One region of the Rhizobium pantanalense genome, then DNA from elsewhere that is predicted to be linked to it. Evidence: riboswitches for the same ligand, from Rfam matches in the RefSeq annotation. Region 1 holds a riboswitch; the other holds the start of a gene.
The links. A riboswitch is a leader RNA that binds a small molecule or an ion and turns the genes downstream of it on or off. The one in region 1 is predicted to bind FMN.

Region 1 (7,258 bases):
CTTCGTGCAGGGCGCCTATATGACGGAAGTCCTGCGCGGCGCGATCCTGGCGATCCCCGTTGGCCAGATCGAGGCGGCAAAGGCATTCGGCATGGGGCCACAGCTTCGCTTCCGCCGCATTATCCTGCCCGCCTTGCTGCCGAATGCCTTGCCCGGTCTTGCCAATCTATGGATGTCGATCACCAAGGACAGCGCTCTCGTCGCGGTCGTCGGCTACCAGGAGCTGGCTCTCGCCACACGCCTGGCCGGCGCAAGCACCAAACACTACTTCATCTTTTTCCTGGCATCCGCGCTCATCTATCTTGCTCTCACACTGGTCTCGAACGCCATATTCAATCTGGTCGAGCGGCGAGTGCGGCGCGGTCAGCCGAAGCTTACGTGAGGAGTGCCAACATGACCTTCTCATGGATATCATCATATTGGCCGCTTCTGTTGACGGGAGCCGTGCAGACGCTGTCGCTGCTTGCGATCTCCGTCGTCTTCGGCTTCGTCATTGCCATCGGCCTTGCCTTCGCCCAGGTCAGTGGCGGCCCCATCTTGCGAAGCCTTGCCCGTGGCTACTGCACCTTCTTCCGGGGCACGCCTTTGCTGATACAGCTCTGGCTGCTCTACTACGGTGTCGGCTCTCTTCTGCCTGTCATCCCGGGAATCCGCCAAAGCCTGTTCTGGCCGATCCTGCGCGAAGGTTTCTTCTTCGCAGCCGTCAGCTTCACGCTGAACTATGCAGCCTATGAGGCGGAGGTTTTGCGCGGCGCGTTGCTGGCCGTCCCGAAAGGCGAGCTGGAAGCCGGCCGCGCATTCGGCATGCGCCCCCTGACGCTCACCCGACGCATCTGGCTGCCACGCGCCATCCGCATCGCATTGCCGACGATCGGCGGAGAAATCGTCATGCAGCTGAAGGCGACACCGCTCGCCTTCACCGTCACCGTGATGGACCTCTACGCCGTTGCCACAAAAGTTCGCCAGGACACCCTGCTGGTCTACGAACCGCTTGTTGTCGTTACCGTCTTCTATCTCATCATTACAGCCGTCATCGCGCGAAGCTTCCGTTTCCTGGAAGCGCAGGTGCCGGTGCGGCGCTAACCCACGGCACGAAGGAGAGAGCAGACTTCTCCGCAGATCCGAGCCATTTTGGAGATTCCATTCATGAGCAAACTCTTGATCCTCGACGGCGGCATGAGCCGCGAACTGCTGCGTCTCGGCGCAGAATTGAAACAGCCGGAATGGTCGGCGCTGGCGCTCGTCAATTCGCCGGAGATCGTCCGGCAGGTCCATGACGAATTCATTGCCGCCGGATCGGACGTTGTTACAACGAACAGCTATGCGCTCGTCCCTTTCCACATTGGTGAGGAGCGGTTCTGGAAGGAAGGGGCCGATCTCATTGCCCTGTCCGGGCGGCTGGCGCGCGACGCCGCGAATGCCTGTAAGGATCGAAAAATCCTGGTCGCCGGTTCGCTGCCCCCGATCTTCGGCTCCTACGAGCCGCAGAATTTCGATCCGTCACGGGTACAGGACTATCTCAAGGTTCTGGTTGAAAACCTCGATCCCTATGTCGATGTCTGGCTCGGCGAAACCCTCAGCCTGATCGCGGAGGGAGAGGCGGTTCGGGCTGCCGTCGCTGAAACAAGCAAGCCGTTCTGGATCTCCTTCACGCTGGCGGATGATGCCGCGCAAAGGAATGGCGCCTCGCCCAAGCTCCGATCCGGCGAACCCGTCGACGATGCGGCTCGCTGGGCCGCCTCATCCGGCGCCGACGCACTCCTGTTCAACTGCAGCAAACCGGAAGTCATGCGAAAGGCCGTCGATGCGGCAGCGGAGGTTTTCAAGCAGGGCGGCAACAATCTCCAGATCGGCGTCTATGCCAATGCTTTCGAGGGAGAACAAGGCGAGTCGGCCGCCAACGAAGGCCTTCATGAGACCCGAGAGGATCTGAATGATGACGCCTATTCGCGCTTCGCCTGCTCGTGGGTCGATGCCGGCGCGACGATGGTCGGCGGCTGTTGCGGGATCGGCGCCGGGCATATCCATCGGCTGAAGAAGGCCCTCCTTTATCCTCAACGAGCGTAGGAGAGCCTTCCACAAGCATCGACCCAGCAGGATCGGGATAGGCTGTATCAGAACGATCAGGCAGCCTTGAAGGGAGCGCTTGCAGCCCTGTAGGCAATCAAATCCTCGATCGTCACAAGATGGAGGCCATGCCGCTCGGCGAAAACTTCGAGCTCTGGAAGACGCGCCATCGTGCCGTCGTCATTCGCCACTTCGCAGATGACGCCGGCCGGCGAAAGGCCGGCAAGCCGGGCCAGATCCACGGCTGCTTCCGTGTGCCCCGGACGCGACAGGACGCCGTTTGGATGCGCGCGAAGCGGAAAGATATGACCGGGACGGGCAAATTCCTCCGGACGCGATCCATCCCTGATAAGGGCTTGAACGGTTGCCGCCCTGTCAGCGGCAGATATTCCGGTCGTGGTTTCCGGGATGTAGTCGACCGAAACGGTGAAAGCGGTCTTGAGGACTTCCGTGTTGCGCGGCACCATCAACGGAATGTCGAGTTCGTCGAGCCTCTCGCCCTCCATCGGAACGCAGATGAGACCGCGGGCATGATTCATCATGAACGCGATCGCCTGCGGTGTGACCGCTTCCGCGGCAATCACCAGATCGCCTTCGTTTTCGCGGTCGCGATCATCGACAACCACAATGATCTCGCCCCGCGCAATCGCAGCGATCGCATCTTCAATTTTCGAAATTGCCATTTTCCTGCCTTTCAAGGGTTGCCGTTTGGAGCGGCGTGCATGGCCGGTTAAGGCCACCATTTTCCCTTGGGCGAACAAGCATGTGAACGCCACCACGACGCGGCGTCTCCTGCGTTGCTCTCTTCCATCCGGACTATACCGTCGGCTCCGGCATCTCACCGGATCTGCTGACCCTTCCGAAAGCTCGGAAGGCGCTCGCGGGCTCGAGGAAACTCCCCATACCGCCGGTGGGGAATTACACCCCGCCCTGAGAACAAGTGGAAGATAAGGGATCAATGCCTCATTCCGCAAGAGGCTTTGATCGCCGAATCGTCGAGAATCCGATCCGCCCAATGAACGCACCGTTCCTCATTGTCGAACTACGACATGATCAAGCCGCCATCGACATTGATCGTCTGGCCGGTGATATAGGCCGCATCGTCGCTGGCAAGGAAAGTGACGAGACCGGCGACGTCTTCACCCGATCCGGCCCGTTTCATCGGAATGCCCTCGACCCATTCCTTCATGAGTTCGCCGGGGCCGTAATTGCCCAAAAGCTTGCCCCAAGCCTGGTCGTTATAGGCCCACATGTCGGTTTCGATGATGCCGGGGCAAAAGGCGTTCACGGTGATGCCTTCGGTGGCGACTTCCTTGGCAAGGCTCTGGGTAATGCCGACGACGCCCATCTTCGATGCCGCATAATGCGGCGTGTAGATGAAACCGTCCCGCGCCTGGCCGGAGGCGGTATTGATGATACGGCCCCCGCGGCCATGTTTGCGCATGCGGGCAATCGCCTCCTGGGCGCAGAGGAAGACGCCCTTGGTATTGACCGCCATGACCTTATCCCATTCGCCCTCGGTCATATCCTCGACGCGGGCAATGGTGATGACACCGGCATTCTGGATGGAGATATCGACGGCGCCGAAGGCTGCCTCGGCAGCGTCGTAAAGGCCCTTCACGCTAGCCTTGTCCGTCACGTCGCCGACGAAGGAAATCGCCTTTCCGCCATCAGCCTTGACCGCATCGGCGACCGCATGGACGGAATCCTCATTGGCCGAGACCACCAGATTAGCACCTTCGCGCGCAAACCGCCGGGCGATCGCAGCCCCGATGCCGCGGCTCGCGCCGGTGATGACGACAGTCTTGTTTTCGAAACGCTGCATTTCCTATTCCTTTCGCGGTGACAGCCACGCCAGGCGCCGGCTCAAGGAGCCGATCGCCCTGCCTTTTGCTGACGACTTCAAACGGCAGCCAAGATAATTCCGGCAAACTCCGATGCCTTCAGCGACGCGCCTCCGACGAGAGCGCCATCGACGTTGGAAACGCCGAAAATCGCCCTTGCGTTCGATGCTTTGACCGAACCGCCATAGAGAATCCTGACATCCTGCCCCTCTTCTCCCAGCCGGTTTTCAAGCGCCTGGCGGATAGACGAATGCATCTCCTCAATCTGCTCGAGGGTCGGAACCAGTCCTGTTCCGATCGCCCATACTGGTTCATAGGCGATCGTCGTGTTCGAACTGGTTGCGGTGTTTGGAATTGACGCTTCCAGCTGGGCACGAACCACTTCGATCGCCCTGCCCTCGTCCCGTTCTGAACGTGTCTCCCCGACGCAAATGATGCTCGCCAGCCCGGCCTCATGGACCGCGACAGCCTTGGCCGCAACTGCGGCATCCGCCTCCCTATAGGCCGAGCGCCGCTCGGAATGTCCCAGAATCACGAAACGAGCGCCGATTTCGGCGAGCATCTCGGCAGAAACATCTCCGGTATAGGCGCCCGAGGTCTGCGCGTGGCAATCCTGTGCTCCAATGGCAATCCTTGACCCTCGCGCCCGTTCAACCGCCTTTTCCACCAGCGTGAAGGGCGGGCAAACGACGATGTCGCACGCCGCCTCGCCCATCATTCCCTTCAGCGCCTCGATCTCAGCCAGGGAAGAAGCGAGACCGTTCATTTTCCAGTTGCCGGCAATCAGTTTCTTCATCGCATCACCAGCAGCAGAAGCCGCCATCGACGAGTAGGTCGACGCCCGTCACGAAGCTTGCGGCATTCGACAGCAGGAAGACGGCGGGGCCGACCATCTCATCCACCGTTGCCATGCGCTGCATCGGCGTCTGCTCTTCGAAAAGCTTGGTCTGGTGAACCATTTCCGGACGCGTGTTCATCGGCGTCGCGGTATATCCCGGCGAGATGGTGTTGACGCGGATGCCGCGGCCAACCCACTCCATCGCGAGCGACTTCGACATGTGGATCACGCCGGCTTTGGAGGCGTTGTAATGAGCCTGGCTCAGGCCGCGATTGACGATGACGCCGGACATGGAGGCGATATTGACGATCGATCCGCGTCCGTTCTTCAGCATCGCGCGTGCTTCCGCCTGGCAGGACAGAAAAACGCCCTTCAGGTTGATGTCCATCAGCGTCTGGTACTGGTCTTCTTCCATTTCCTCCGCGGGATTGGCATTGGCGATACCGGCGGCATTGACGGCAAGCGTCAAGGCGCCAAGCTCCGCCTCTGTGCGAGCAACCGCATCCGCAAGAGAAGATTTGCTGGTGACATCAGCCGCAATCTGGATGGAGCGGCGGCCGGCCGCCTCGATATGCGAAGCCGTATTCACCAAACCGTCGTCAGAGCGACGGTCAAGAAGCGCGACGTCGGCGCCGCATTGGGCAAGACCGATCGCGATACGCTGCCCGATCCCGCTTCCAGCGCCGGTCACAAGCGCGACCTGTCCCTCAAGATCGAAAAGCTTCAGGGCGTTCAGAGTGATGTCGGACACCGCTCTTCCTTTCTGTTTGTCTAGATTGTCGCAAGTTCCATGACAGAGACGTCATTGGCCTCGTCACGATTGAGAATGCCTGCCTGCTTGCCCTGTGCAAGCACGAGAATCCGGTTGGAGACACCAAGTACTTCCTCGAGATCGGAGCTGACGACGATGACAGCCACCCCCTGCTTTGCGAGGTTGACGATGATGTCGTAGATGCTGGCGCGCGCGCCGACATCGATGCCTCGGGTCGGCTCATCGAGGACGACGACCTTGGGGTCACGCATCAGCCACTTTGCAATGACGACCTTTTGCTGGTTGCCGCCTGACAAGTCCGAGGCATATTGCTCGGCCTGACCTTTGACGCCGAACTTCGCCACAGCCTTTTCGGCGAAAGCACGTTTGATTCGTGATGTGATCCAACGCCCGCCGAGCTTGTCGAGATTGGCATAGATGATGTTTTCACTGATGCGATGGCCGACGACGAGACCCTGTTCCTTGCGATCCTCGGGCACCATCACGATGCCCTTGGCGATCGCATCGGCCGGATCGCGGAGCTTGAGCTCTTCACCCTCCAGCCTGATCGAGCCGGCGCTGATCGGATCGGCACCGGAAATGGCGCGGACAAGTTCGGTGCGGCCGGCACCAACCAGCCCGGCAATGCCGAGGATCTCACCGCCGCGAACATCGAACGTTACGTCACGGAAGGACCCGTCAGGCGAGTTCAGTCCGCTGACCTGCAGAACAGGGCGATTCGTCGGTTCGGGAAGAGCCGGGAACATCCGGTCCAGCGAACGGCCGACCATGCTTTCAACGATGGTACGGACGGGTGTGGCGCTGTCGGCGAACTCCTGGACGCGCTCGCCATCGCGCAGGACGACGATGCGATCGGTGATCTGCTTGATCTCTTCCATGCGGTGGGAGATGTAAACAATGCCGACACCTTCGGACCGAAGCTTTCTCACCTGCTCGAACAGCGCTTCCGTCTCCGCTCCACCAAGTGCGGCCGTCGGTTCGTCGAGGATCAGCAGCTTGGCATTGAGCGCCAATGCCTTGGCGATTTCGATGAGCTGCTGGTTGGCAGTCGACAGACCCGCGACCTTGCGCGTCGCCGGAATATGCAAATTCAGGCGGGCAAGCTGTTCCTGCGCACGCCGAACCATCTGGGGGCGATCGACAGCCCCGTTCTTCATCGGCCATCGCCCGATGAAGACATTTTCGGCGATCGAAAGATGCGGCAGGAGCTGCAATTCCTGATGGATCAGGACGACGCCCTTGTCGATCGCCTCGCGTGGAGTGGCTGGGGCATAGGGCTGCCCCAGCCATGTCATCGCTCCCTCGGAAGGCGTGCGTGACCCGGCGATAATGCCCGACAAGGTCGACTTGCCGGCCCCGTTTTCGCCGAGAAGCGCGACCACCTCACCCGCATAGACATCAAGGCTGATATTCTTCAGCACCTGAAGCGGTCCATAGCGCTTGGATATGCCCCTCAGGGAAAGAACGGGCTCAGTCACGGCGCACCTCCTCAAGATTTCAGGACGATTACGGGTGGTTGGCGATGAAGCCGGCCACGTTTTCCTTGGTCGTCAGCGTGGCGTCCATCAGCTGTACTGCAGGCACCTTCTCGCCGGCGACGAGCTTGACGGCATTGGCGACCGCATCGCGGCCCATTTTCTGCGTCTGCTGCGTCGCGGTCACGTCGAAGACACCCTTGCTGAGCGCTTCCAGAGCCGCCGTATCGCCATCGAAGCCGCCGACAACGATCTTCTGGGA
Region 2 (7,258 bases), on a different contig from region 1:
GACGGTCGCGGTCTTCACCATGATCCCGATCTGGAACGATCTTTGGTTCCCCCTGATCCTGGCACCGAGCGAGGCGACCAAGACGGTGACGCTCGGATCGCAGATCTTCATCGGCCAGTTCGTCACCAACTGGAATGCGGTGTTGGCGGCGCTGACGCTTGCCATCCTGCCGATCCTCATCCTCTACGTTATCTTCTCGCGCCAACTCATTCGCGGCATTACATCTGGAGCAGTCAAGTGAGCCCATCTGAAAAGCCGATCCGCGTTCTCGTTGCCGGCCTTGGCAATATGGGTCGCAGCCATGCGCTGGCCTATCACAATAATCCGGGCTTCGAGATCGTCGGCCTCGTCAACCGCTCCAAGCGGGAGCTGCCCGAGGAGTTGCGGGGATATACGGTCCATCCGGATTTCGAGACCGCATTGAAGGAGCTGAAGCCGGACCTCTGCTCCATCAATACCTATTCCGACAGCCATGCCGATTTCGCCGTCATGGCCTTCGAAGCCGGTTGCCACGTTTTCGTCGAGAAGCCGCTGGCCACGACGGTCGAAGATGCCGAGCGTGTGGTTGCGGCTGCGAAGAAAGCCGGCAAGAAGCTGACGATCGGCTACATCCTGCGCCATCATCCCTCGTGGATGCGGTTGATTGCCGAAGCGCGCAAGCTCGGCGGTCCGTATGTATTCCGCATGAACCTCAATCAGCAATCGAGCGGCCCGACTTGGGCGACGCACAAGGCGCTGATGCAGATGACGTCGCCGATCGTGGATTGCGGCGTGCATTATGTCGACGTCATGTGCCAGATCACCGATGCCAAGCCCGTCGAGGTGCGCGGCATGGGCCTGCGGCTGACGCAGGAGATCAAGCCGGACATGTATAATTACGGCCATCTGCAAGTGATCTTCGAAGATGGTTCCGTCGGCTGGTACGAGGCCGCCTGGGGTCCAATGATCTCGGAGACGGCTTTCTTCGTGAAGGACGTGATGTCGCCCAACGGCTCGGTGTCGATCGCCATGGATCAGAATGCCAAATCCGACGATATCGACATGCACACGAAGACGTCCGTCATCCGGCTGCATAGCGCCGAGACGGGACCCAACGGTCAGTTCATCCGGCCGGATCAGGACCTGCGCATGGATGGCGAACCGGGTCACCAGGAGCTCTGCGACTTCGAGCAGGCTTTCATGCTCAAGGCCATCCGCGAGGATCTCGACCTCAATCGTCATATGACTGATGCCGTTCAATCTCTGCGCATATGCCTCGCTGCCGATGAGAGCGTGCGCACCGGCAAGCCCGTTTATCTATAAGGACAAAAGACTGTGGGATCGCTTCAACTGAAATCCATCCGCAAGGCCTATGGTACGCATGACGTGCTGAAGGGCATCGACCTCGAGGTGAAGGATGGTGAGTTCGTCATCTTCGTCGGTCCTTCCGGCTGCGGCAAGTCGACCCTGCTGCGCAGCATCGCTGGTCTCGAAGATGTGACCTCCGGTGCCGTGCTGATCAACGGCCAGGATGTGACCGTGACACCGCCTGCCAAGCGTGGCATCTCGATGGTCTTCCAGTCCTATGCGCTCTATCCGCATCTGACCGTCAAGGACAATATGGGCCTAGGCCTCAAGCAAGCCGGCACCGCGAAGGCCGAGATCGACAGCCGTGTCGAAAAGGCCTCCGGCATGCTCTCACTTGCGCCCTATCTCGCCCGCCGGCCATCGGAGCTTTCCGGCGGCCAGCGCCAGCGCGTCGCCATCGGCCGCGCCATCGTGCGCGAACCGGAGCTTTTCCTCTTCGACGAGCCGCTGTCGAATCTCGATGCGGCGCTACGTGTGCAGACACGTCTCGAAATCGCCCGGCTGCATCGCAGCCTGAAGGCAACCATGATCTACGTTACCCACGATCAGGTGGAGGCAATGACGCTTGCCGATAAGATCGTCGTGCTCAATGCCGGTGCGATCGAGCAGATCGGCTCGCCGATGGAGCTTTATAACCGTCCGGCCAACACCTTCGTTGCCGGCTTCATCGGCTCGCCGCAGATGAATTTCATCCCGGCCGAGCGCCTCGGCCAAAGTGGCGCCAAGACCATCGGCATACGCCCCGAGCACATCACGCTAGCACGCGATCAGGGTACATGGGCCGCCAAAGTCATCCACGTTGAGCATCTCGGTGCGGACACGATCATCTATCTGGAGTCGGAGACTACCGGTCTTCTCACCGTTCGTCTCTTCGGTGAACACAAATACGAGCCGGACGAGATGGTTTATGCGACGCCGAATGCGAACCAGATGCATCGTTTCGATGTGAATGACAAGGCGATCCGGGTGTAATTCATCTAGATCATTTGTAAAAAGGGCTCCGCTGCGGTGGAGCCCTTTTTATTTGGCTGATTTCATAAGTCCAGTCGTCCGGACGAATTCATGTGGCTGTCATGAAGCTGCGCTATCTCAAGCTCAGTCCACTCCAACAGCGAGAGCATCATGACAAACGCAGAAACGACTTACGCCACCTGGCACAAGGAACCGCAGGGTGACGCCGCAATGGCAGAATCGCATAGCCCTTATTGGCGCCACTTCATCGAGACGGTGCCGGAGCGGGATTTCTCCTCCAAGACTATTCTGGATTTCGGCTGCAATCGCGGTGGCTTTCTGCGGCTGCTTTATGCCATGCGGCCGTTCCGACGCGGTGTCGGCATCGATATCGCTTCGGAGTCGGTGGCTGCTGCCGTCGAAGCCGCAGGCAACATGCCGCTCCAGTTTCATGTCACGACCGACCTAGCGCCCTTTACCGACAGCTTCGACGTGGCCTTCAGCTATGAAGTGATCTATCTGCTGCCGGAGTTGAGAGAGCATGCCGAGGGGATGTTCCGGGCCATGCGCAATGGGGGCGTCTATTACGCTGTGACCGGTTGCCACAATGAAATGCCGCTTTGGCCGAAGTGGCTCGAGCTGATCGGCAACAACAGCAATGCGCCCATGCAGGATCGATCGCCACAGGACTATATAGAAGTCTTCACGGCGGCAGGCTTCGATGTTTCCGTCAGGCGCTTCGGCTATGATGGTTTTGTGCGCGCCACCAAGGATCGGAAATATTATCCGAGCATTCTCGATGCGTTGAGCTATCCCGCCGAATACAAGCTGCTGTTCCGGCTGGAGAAGCGTATCTGATATGGAGACGATCGATCGTAAGGGCGGCAGCGCCCTCTGGCATCAGATCGGCGAGATCCTGGCGGCCGATATTGCCGCCGGGACTTTCGTGCCCGGAGAGAAATTGCCGACCGAGCTTGAACTGATGCAGCGCTTCGGTGTCAGCCGCTTTACCGTGCGTCAGGCACTGGGGCATCTGGAGCAACGCGGACTGGTGCGCGCCGAGCAGGGACGGGGAACCTTCGTTCATAGGGGCGTGCTCGACTATACGCTGTCGAAGCGCACCCGTTTTCACAAGAACCTGATCGAGCAGGGTTTCGAGCCGGGTGGCGAGTTGCTCGTCCATGAGATCGTGCCGGCGACGGAACGCGTTGCCAGCTATCTGAAGCTGGCAGTTGGGGTAATGGTCATCCATCGTCGCGGCGTGATGACGGCCGACGACATTCCGGTCGAATTGGGTGATTCCTATTATCCAGCCGAACGTTTTCCCGATTTCGACAAGGCCAGATTGCAGCATCCGACAATCTCGGCGGCACTCGCCAGCTATGGCGTCACCGACTACGAACGCTTGTCGACGGAGATCGAGGCGCGCATGCCGACGGCCGACGAGGCCCGGATCCTGCGCCAGCCGAAATCAACACCGCTGTTGGTGACGCGCAAGGTGGATGCGGATACCGATGGAGTGCCGATCACCTATTCGGAATCGGTCTGGCCGGCCGAGCGCACCACATTCAATCTCGATCTGCGGTGAGGGTGTCGGAGAGCCCTTGAGGCTCTCGGCGAGCTTGAACTAGCGGTGGGAGAGGATATTGACCACCTTGCCGAAGGGGTCGCGGACATAGAAGCGGCGGACACCCCACGGCTCGTCCGTGAGATCATACAATATGCCGAAGCCCATGGAGGTGGCGCGCTGATAGAGCGTGTCGACATCGTCGACTTCGATGGAAAGATCGGGGACGATGGTGCCCGAACCGCCCTCGCTGGCGACGCTGATCTGCGGCACTGTTGCCGCTTCGGAGGCGAAGGTCAGGATCCAGCCGTGATCCATGACGATGTCGAGGCCGAGCAGGTCGTGGTAGAAAAGACGGGCCGTGGCGGGATCGGCGGCGGGCAGGTTCGGGATGATGCGTAGGACGGTCACTGACGTTTCTCCCTTGTGATGTGGAGGCGAGCTCTAGCCGCGCCTCCACGATGCTGGTTCAGACTGTGACGGCCGGCAGCAGCTTGGCGCGCTCCGCCAGGATGTGGCGGCAGGCGCTGGCGACTTCCCGGCCCTTGATGATGAAATGTTCCTTGAAGAACTGGATGTGCGCTTCCGATTCCTGGAAGTGATGCGGCGTCAGGACTGCCGACAGGATCGGCACGCCGGTATCGAGCTGGACGCGCATCATGGCATCGAGAACCGTATTGGCAACGAACTCATGGCGATAGATGCCGCCGTCGACAACGAAAGCGGTGGCAATGATCGCGGAATAACGGCCGTTACGGGCAAGCGTCTGAGCATGCAGCGGAATTTCAAGCGCCCCGGGTACGTCGAAGATATCGATCGGCGGTGCGCCTTCCGCCGTCTGCCATTCGGCAACGAAGGAATCGACCGAACGATCGACGATATCGGCGTGCCAGCGGGCCCGAATGATCGCAATGCGGCTCGGCTGGGTAGAAATCGAAATGGTCATGAATTTTGCCTTTCAAGGGTTGTTGTCAAATATCCCTTGGGCGAACACGCAACATCGCGGCATCCCTCGCGCGGAGGAGGTGCGATCCTGCTTGCTCTCTTCCATCCGGACTATACCGTCGGCTCCGGCATCTCACCGGATCTGCTGACCCTTCCGAAATCCGGAAGGCGCTCGCGGGCTCGAGGGAACTCCCCATACCGCCGGTGGGGAATTGCACCCCGCCCTGAGAACGTCCGGACTATAAATGCTTTCTCTTATGAAAATCAAAGAAAAACGCCGGGCTTCTGACCCGGCGTCCGCGAATAATTTTCCAAAATGACCCTGCGACGCAGGGCGCTTTCTCAATCCTGAATCACGAGCAGATCGGAGGAGGCGAAGCGCAGCGTCACCTTCTCGCCGACGCTCGGAGGCATCATCCCGGGGCTGTTGAACATGTCGAAGGAAATCGTGTTGCCAGCAACGTTCATGCGGGTGCGAATGACCGAACCCAGGAAGTGTGCCGAAGAGACTTCGCCCGTGAGAGCCGTATCGCCTTTAGCCGATTCCGCCAGCGAACCGGCTTCCGGGCGCAGGGCCAGCGATACGGTATCGCCCGGCTTGTAGGCCGTCACTGACTGCTTCAGGGTCACGCCCTGATCGCCGATCATGATGCGGTTGCTGTCGGGATCGACGACCTTGCCTTCGATGAGGTTCAGCGTGCCGACGAAGGAAGCGACGAAGCGGGTTGCCGGCGTGTTGTAAATCTCGAAAGGCGTGCCGATCTGATCGGCGCGACCGGCATTCATGACGACGATGCGATCCGAGATCGACAGGGCTTCTTCTTGGTCGTGGGTCACGAAAACGGTGGTGATGCCGAGCTGCTGCTGGATGGCGCGGATTTCTTCGCGCAGCGAGATGCGGATCTTCGCGTCGAGCGCCGAAAGCGGCTCATCGAGCAGGAGGACCTGCGGCTTGACGGCGATGGCGCGGGCGAGCGCCACGCGCTGCTGCTGGCCCCCGGACATCTGATAGGGATAGCGGCCGGCAAGATGATCGAGCTTGATGAGAGACAGCATCTCCTTGACGCGCTTGTCGATGTCGGGCTTCGCCATGCCGGCGACCTTGAGGCCGAAGGCGACATTGTCGTGCACCGTCATGTTCGGGAACAGTGCATAAGCCTGAAAGACCATGCCGATATTGCGTTGGTTCGGTTTTAACGCTCGCTGATCCTTGCCGTTGATCGACAGGGTGCCGGCGGTCGGCGTTTCGAAACCGGCGATCATGCGCAGCACGGTCGTCTTGCCGCAGCCCGACGGTCCAAGGAAGGAGATGAATTCTCCCTTCTCGATTTGCATATTGAAATCGTGAACGACCTGAACTTCGCCGAATGATTTCTTGATGTGGGTGAGTTCGAGAAAAGCCATGGTGAGAAGCCTTACGCCTTAATCGGAGCGGATTTTGAGAAACGGGAAACGAGCTGCAGCAAGCCCATGCTGAGCCAAGTAACGGCAAGCGCGATGATGGCCAGGGCAGAGGGCTCGTAAGCTCTATTGGCGCCCATGAGCTGCATGTAGGGCCCGAATGCCGGACGGTTGAGCAGCGATGCCATGGTGAATTCGCCCATGACGATCGCAAGGGTGATGAACGCTCCGGAAAGCACACCGCTCATGACATTTGGAAAGATGCATTTGAACATAATGGTTGTCCATTTTGCACCAAGGCTTTCGGCAGCCTCTGTCAGCGTGCCGACATCAATGGTACGCATCGCCGTATCGACCGAACGATACATATAGGGCAGCGACAATACAATGTAGGAGCAGACGAGCAGAATGTTCGTCGTCGAATTATAGCCGGTCAGCGGCAGGATCGACGACGAATTATAGAGCCGCAGATAGCCGAATACGATGACGATGGCCGGAATGACCAGCGGCATCAAGGTGATGAATTCTACGACAGGCCGAAGCTGCGGCAACCGCAACCGCACCCAATAGGCCGTGGGCACAACGAGCAACATGCCGAAGATGATGGTCAGAAGCGCCATCAACATGGAGAAGCCAAAGGCCGTAATGAAGCCGAAATCCGAAAAGACGGAGGCATAGGCGTCGAAGCTGTAAGCGTTGCGCCGCATGCGCAGCGAGAACTCCAGTGTACCGATGAGCGGCACCAGGAAGTAGATGAGGCCGATGGCAACGGCGATCCAGGCGAAGAATTTTTGCAGCTTCATTTCTGCCACCGTTCAGCGCGCATGCGCATCAAGATATAAATGACGTTCGAAATACCGGTGATGACGATCATGCCGAGCGCCAGCGCATAGCCCAGATTGGCATTGTGCAGCACATCGCCGCGGATCTGCGCATAGAGCACGATCGGAACGATATTCAGCGAGCTGCCGGTAAGCGCAATTGCCGTCGCGATGGCGCCGAACGAATTTGCAAACAGTAGCAGCGTCGTGCCAAGCAGGCTCGGCC

Region 2: it holds a riboswitch for FMN, as region 1 does, so the genes downstream of both, PH558_RS04090 (6,7-dimethyl-8-ribityllumazine synthase) here and ribB (3,4-dihydroxy-2-butanone-4-phosphate synthase) in region 1, are expected to answer to the same signal.

The regions. Positions count from the first base shown of each region.
Region 1 covers NZ_JAQJCH010000010.1:69,555-76,812, reverse strand. The annotation lists gene PH558_RS23865 (ABC transporter permease) at 1-382, shown strand, start outside; gene PH558_RS23860 (ABC transporter permease) at 394-1,083, shown strand; gene PH558_RS23855 (homocysteine S-methyltransferase family protein) at 1,147-2,067, shown strand; gene ribB (3,4-dihydroxy-2-butanone-4-phosphate synthase) at 2,124-2,750, opposite strand; FMN riboswitch at 2,863-3,009, opposite strand; gene PH558_RS23845 (glucose 1-dehydrogenase) at 3,110-3,892, opposite strand; gene tpiA (triose-phosphate isomerase) at 3,970-4,707, opposite strand; gene PH558_RS23835 (SDR family oxidoreductase) at 4,712-5,500, opposite strand; gene PH558_RS23830 (sugar ABC transporter ATP-binding protein) at 5,521-6,999, opposite strand; gene PH558_RS23825 (sugar ABC transporter substrate-binding protein) at 7,028-7,258, opposite strand, start outside.
Region 2 covers NZ_JAQJCH010000001.1:850,209-857,466, forward strand. The annotation lists gene PH558_RS04060 (carbohydrate ABC transporter permease) at 1-241, shown strand, start outside; gene PH558_RS04065 (Gfo/Idh/MocA family protein) at 238-1,302, shown strand; gene PH558_RS04070 (ABC transporter ATP-binding protein) at 1,315-2,319, shown strand; gene PH558_RS04075 (class I SAM-dependent methyltransferase) at 2,470-3,156, shown strand; gene phnF (phosphonate metabolism transcriptional regulator PhnF) at 3,158-3,886, shown strand; gene PH558_RS04085 (VOC family protein) at 3,926-4,276, opposite strand; gene PH558_RS04090 (6,7-dimethyl-8-ribityllumazine synthase) at 4,335-4,811, opposite strand; FMN riboswitch at 4,901-5,046, opposite strand; gene PH558_RS04095 (ABC transporter ATP-binding protein) at 5,153-6,214, opposite strand; gene PH558_RS04100 (ABC transporter permease) at 6,226-7,014, opposite strand; gene PH558_RS04105 (ABC transporter permease) at 7,011-7,258, opposite strand, start outside.